2 regions of the Thorsellia kenyensis genome follow, and region 2 is predicted to be linked to the other one. Evidence: predicted binding sites of a transcription regulator. Region 2 holds the regulator's gene; the other holds the start of a gene.
The links. Region 2 encodes PhoB, which activates phosphate uptake and scavenging genes when phosphate is short. Its sites were predicted from a motif close to CTGTCATAAAACTGNCNNAT; they were not measured.

Region 1 (3,206 bases), on a different contig from region 2:
CAACCAAAACCACTCTTATAGACGTATAAACGTATAGAAATCTAGACGTCTAAAAATACCCTTTTTTCAACTAAATGTCGAGCAAATATCGCTGATAAGTCTGTTTTTTGAATTAAGATCACGAATAAGCTCTATTTATCAAAAAATTACTAAGAGAACATGCCCTAAAATGACGTATTATTTAACTGAAAGTGTTTTGCAAAAACCATTGAAATAGTTCAAATTTCATTCAGAAAGTTGGGGGAATTAAAGAACCTGCAAATAAGGGAAGGAAAACAGTTAATAGAAAAATTAAGTACAGAGTATTTTATTTATAGAATAAAATACTCTGTACAAACATAAGAAAGAAATTATTTTAAGTACACTGAAAAAATGAGTAAAGAATTAGGCTTCTTCATTTTTTTTCTTTTTTTCCATCACCATAACAATTGCTAAAAGTATAACTGAAAGGATACTTCCTCCTACCATCACTATAAAGCCACCATCCCAGCCAAAGTAATCTACCGTATACCCAACAACAGCACTGGCAGCGACTGAACCACCTAAGTAACCAAATAAACCTGTAAATCCTGCTGCTGTTCCAGCTGCTTTTTTCGGTGCAAGTTCCAATGCATGAAGACCGATAAGCATAACAGGACCATAAATTAGGAAACCAATAATAATCATACAAGCCATATCAACACCTGGATTACCAACAGGGTTTAACCAAAATACTACTGTAGCAATTGTAACAAGGATCATGAAGAACACTCCTGTTGCTCCACGATTACCTTTAAATACTTTATCTGACATCCAACCACATAATAATGTACCCGGAATACCTGCCCATTCGTATAAGAAATAAGAGAGCGATGATTTATTTAACGTAAAATCTTTCACTTCTTTTAAATATGTTGGTGACCAATCTAAAATACCGTAACGTAATAAGTAAACGAAAACATTCGCAATCGCAATCATCCATAATAATTTATTATTTAAAACATAGTCCAGAAAAATTTGTTTAGTAGAAAATTCTTCTTCATGTTTATCTGAATAATCAGGTGGGTAATCGTTTTTATACTGCTCAATCGACGGTAAACCACATGATTGAGGTGTATCCCTCATCAAAACGTAAACCAATACGGCCATAATGAGTGCTGCGATTGCTGGCATATAAAATGCTGAACGCCAATCGTCGAAAAGATACATACCTAGTAGGAAAAGTAGAGGAGGAATTCCACCACCTACGTTATGAGCTGTGTTCCAAACTGAAACTACTGCTCCACGTTCTTTATGAGACCACCAGTGAACCATGGTTCGACCGCAAGGTGGCCATCCCATTCCTTGAAACCAACCATTAAAAAATAAAAGTGCATACATTATTGCTATGCTTGATGTTGCAAAAGGAAAAAATCCCATCAGCATCATAGTAAAAGATGACAATATCAAACCTGCTGATAAAAATAACCTTGGATTTGAACGATCGGATACAGCGCCCATAAAAAACTTCGAAAAACCATATGAAACTGAGATAGCAGATAGAGCAACACCTAAATCACCACGAGTAAAACCTAACTCAATCAAATCCGGGATTGCTAACGCAAAGTTCTTACGCACTAAATAATAAGCGGCATAACCAAAAAAAATACCAATAAATAACTGCCACCTTAAACGCTTATATAGTGGATCAATTAAATCATCTGCCACTAAAGCCTTATGAGGTGCTGGCTTAAAAAAACCTATCATATTTGCTCCTTGAGAATTAACCTACACTCTGTTGAGATAAGATTGAATAAAATACAAAAATAGTAACTTTTTTAATATTATTGCCATAAGAATGACATAAAGTCGTAATAATGTCCTACACTTTAAACAAATGCAATAATATAGCAGTTAAAAAATATACTTGTGTGATTGTATTCACAAATAATAATCTAAATGAATGCTTAATGTACTAAGATAGGGATTCATATACGAATAATGTCATTGATAAAGGAAAAAGTAGATTGAAAAAAGAGACTTATCAATTTATTACTCCTGCTGATAAACGCACAGGTAAGGATGTGGCTAAATTACAGAAAAGACAAGTGGTAATGAACCAGAAAAAAGAAATCTATCCTAATAGATGGGCTAAAAGGCGTATACGTGATTGGAGTCCAATAACTAACAACTATCTTGACAAGTTCCGAATTCGCCCATAAACATAAACATAAACATAAACATAAACATAAACATAAACATAAACATAAACATAAACATAAACATAAACAACAGTATATTAATTAAGCTATCATTATAAAATCAATAGCTTATTGCGTTCTTGTCCTGCTGTAGTTATGGAATGAAAGTAAATAGTTTGATCTCTTAATCGCTAAATGAGATAGCGATATATTCTATTGAATATAGCTACCTCATTTAAAAATTCAGCTATTAGATTTCTGAGACTTTTGCTTTTTGTAGTAAGTACTCAACTAATGCAGTCACTGGACGGCCTGTCGCACCTTTTGCTTTACCAGAAACATAGCTTGTTCCAGCAATATCAAGGTGAGCCCAAGGGTAATTTTTAGTAAAACGTCCAAGGAAGCATGCAGCAGTTATCGTACCACCAGCTCTACCTCCAATATTTGCCATATCCGCAAAATTAGATTCTAATTGTTTGTTATACTCTTCATCCATCGGTAAGCGCCAGAACTTATCATTTGCTGCATTTGAAGCTTTAAGAAGATCATTGGCCACAGTATCGTCAGGTGACATTAATCCACTGATGTGTCCACCTAAAGCAATCACACAAGCCCCAGTTAACGTCGCAATATCGATAACCACTTCAGGTTTAAAGCGTTCAACATATGTCAGTGCATCACAAAGCACAAGTCTTCCTTCCGCATCGGTATTTAATACTTCAACCGTTTGACCTGATAATGTTTTTAGTATGTCACCAGGACGATATGCATTACTGCCCGGCATATTTTCACAACCTGCCAATACACCAATAACATTAATCGGTAATTTTAGCTCAGCAATCGCTCTCATCACACCAAAGACACTTGCAGCTCCACACATATCATATTTCATTTCGTCCATTTCAGGAGCTGGTTTCAATGAAATACCACCCGTATCAAAGGTTAAACCTTTACCCACGAGCACAACAGGTTTATCGTTTTTGTTAGCTGAACCTTTGTATTCTAAAATTGACATGACCGATTCATTTTTAGATCCACGGCCCACAG
Region 2 (3,206 bases):
GATTCTAAATAGTTTAACTTCAATATTCGCTTCATTCGGAGTGTGTTTTATCGCATTTTCAATTAAATTACTCATCGCACTACGCAGTTCATCACTGTATCCTTTGACGTATAAGTCTGGTTCAATTAACACCGAAAAATGATGCCGTTGATGATTGAGAGCTTCAGCAGAATGCATAATTGTACTGAGTAATGAAGCAATCGGAACAATCATTTTTTGTGTCTCGTTTACTTGATATTCTAGGCGAGAGAGAGCTAATAATTGCCCAATCAATGATTCCATTCTCTGCGCTTGGTTTCGCATAGTATTGAGAGCATTCACTGGTAAATATCCCACTAATGCGTCATCATCTATCATATCAAGATAACCCTTAAGAACAGTTAAAGGTGTTCCTAATTCATGGCTGGCATTGTTAAAAAAATTACGTCGAGCAATTTCAGCTTGTTTCAATTGAGTGACATCCCTTGCCATGACAATAAATGCTTCATCAATATATGGCATAATTCTAAACTCAACATCTTTTTCACTGTAGAGCGTCAATGTTAAAGGATCATGAAATTTTTTATTTTTTAAATAGGTTGCTAACTCAGGGTAGCGAAGTAAATTTTGAATGTTTTGGCCATTATCAGCAGGCCATTTGAATCCAAGTAAATTCTCAGCTAAGCGATTACACCAAAAAATAGTACCATCAGGCGTTATCATCACTAATGCATCAGGTAAGGATTCAGCACCACTTCTAAATCTTTTAATTAATGTAGCTAACTCATTTCGACGCTTTCTGTTACGTTTTTGTAACTGTAATAAGCCATAGAAAATCACTTCCCAATGCCCCTTTGCAGTCGGCGGAGTCATACTTTTATCTTGCCATAACCAATAGGAGAGTTTGAGTTGTTGATGATAATTCCACAGCAATAAAATCAATAAGCCAAAAGAGATCCCAAAGGCCAAGTGACCCAACAAGGCCCCCAATATGGCAAAAGGTGTCAGAATAAGAAAAAAAGAAAATAAAAAAGAACGCCAGGTGAGTTTTTGAAGCAAAATAGAATTCCTTGAAGAAAATCAGTCAGTTTAAATGTAAAAAAGGTCCATCATTTAAGATTGACCCTTAATCCAATAAAAGATAATGGTGGCTATTAATCTATCATAACCCATGTTCACACTTTTAGTCTAATTTCACGGAAAAACGATAGCCACTACCTCTTACAGTTTGAATGTTTTTATCATGTCCCGAGGGTTCTAATGCGCGCCTAAGCCTCCTAATGTGCACATCGACAGTTCGGTCTTCGACATAAACACCATCACCCCATACTTGATCTAGAAGCTGCTCTCTACTATAAACACGTTCAGGTCGACTCATAAAAAAATGTAGCAATTTAAATTCTGTTGGACCCAAATTTATAGGAATTTCTGACGCAAAAACACGATGTGCCGCTGTATCAAGCCTTAATCCAGCTAAATCAATGATATCGGCAAAAACATGGGGAGACACACGTCTCAATATTGCCTTAATACGGGCCACTAATTCTTTTGGAGAAAAAGGTTTGGTAATGTAATCATCTGCCCCAACATCTAGTCCTTGCACCCTATCGAGTTCTTCATTCTTAGCTGTCAGCATAATCACAGGAATAGATTGGGTAGTTTTTTCTCTTTTTAATTGCTTAAGAAAACCTAATCCCGATCCGCCTGGTAACATCCAATCTAACAAAATTAAATCAGGTAATGGAAATATCAATTGAGCCTGAGCATCTTGAATATTTGATGCCACTTTTACCTCATAACCAGACTGCATTAGTAAAAAAGTTAACATTTCACTAATGGCTTCCTCGTCTTCAACTACAAGAATTGTTATCGGTGCTGCCATGCGCTTATCCTTTTGTTATTAACGATAAGTTATTAATTTGCACTATGCATTAATAGTTATTCCTAATAGTATGCGACAGAAATATGACACTTTTATGAAATAATTTAAAATCATACAAAAAACTGAGTCAAACGCATACTTTTACGAAAAAATAGCCCAATAAGTATTTCAACATTCTGAATGATCTTACAAATTAAATTTCAACATAGTGAGGAAGAGAATTGATTATATACCTCAAGTCCTTGATGTATCTTGTAAATGAAATGATTTTGAACTATAAAAATTCTTGTTAAAGGCCATAAAAAAATGTAATAAAACAGCGATAACATAAGTCAAGAAAAGAAGTTGTTTTCTCAATCGCTTAGTTAAAAGGACATTTAATATTTCCAATGAGTATTTACAAGAGTTCATCACGTGAATTTTCATTTAAATGACTAACATCTCCAGCTGTTTCTACAACCCATCCTTCAGCTAGCCAGTCACTCTTTTGGTAATCTACCCTAGATAAGGAACAATTGCGCAAACGGATACGCCTAGGTGCATGAGCAGGTAATCCCATGATAGTACCAATTAAACACCCTAATGCTAATCCATGACAAATAACTAGCGGGATAGATCCCTTAGGTAAACTTTTTAGATCATTAAGCGCTTGATGTAATCGATTAGCCATCTCTTGCATCGATTCTCCTTCTAAAATACGTGCATCTAGTGCACCGGATAAAGGTGCTCGTCTCATTGCATTTTCTTTATCACTTAGGTCATCAATGCAACGTCCTTCTAAGATCCCCATATTTAATTCTCGCCATCTTCTATCAGTGATAACTTCTAATTTTAAAGGTTGAGCAATAATAGATGCCGTTTGGACAGCTCGTCCTAAATCACTGGAATATAAATGCGTTATCCCAAGGCTTTTTGCTCTTTTTGCTACCCAATGTGCTTGAGATATTCCCTCAGCTGTTAAAGGGCTATCGAGCTGACCTTGGATTTTTCTTTCTGCATTCCAAACCGTTTCACCGTGCCTGACTAAATAGACCGTTGTCATAACTCCTCCTTTTTCAATCAATTGAAATAGATTACTTTAAAGCAGAACCTTCATTGATAGAATAACAAATCGTTATCAACTATGCCTAATAATTATGCAAAGAATTTAACTTTCAATGCTATAACTAAGCAAATAAATTAAATAGAGCAATCCCTTATACTGAGAATTCCTTTATGAATAAATCAACTCATTTGATACAAATCACTGATAAAGCAAGGCAATTAATGAATGAACGCAATATTGATGCACTTATTTTGTCCACTCCCGAAAATTTTTATCATCTGACAGGACATCAAAGTTTCT

Region 1: glpT (glycerol-3-phosphate transporter) is a predicted target of PhoB. The motif match lies at 1,806-1,825, and genes of this name have one in related genera.

What each region holds. Positions count from the first base shown of each region.
Region 1 covers NZ_JBHLXE010000103.1:20,307-23,512, forward strand. The annotation lists gene glpT (glycerol-3-phosphate transporter) at 385-1,725, opposite strand; gene ACFFIT_RS10510 (hypothetical protein) at 1,986-2,180, shown strand; gene ACFFIT_RS10515 (leucyl aminopeptidase) at 2,410-3,206, opposite strand, start outside.
Region 2 covers NZ_JBHLXE010000108.1:37,285-40,490, reverse strand. The annotation lists gene phoR (phosphate regulon sensor histidine kinase PhoR) at 1-1,038, opposite strand, end outside; gene phoB (phosphate regulon transcriptional regulator PhoB) at 1,163-1,861, opposite strand; gene gpmB (2,3-diphosphoglycerate-dependent phosphoglycerate mutase GpmB) at 2,259-2,903, opposite strand; gene ACFFIT_RS11420 (M24 family metallopeptidase) at 3,077-3,206, shown strand, end outside.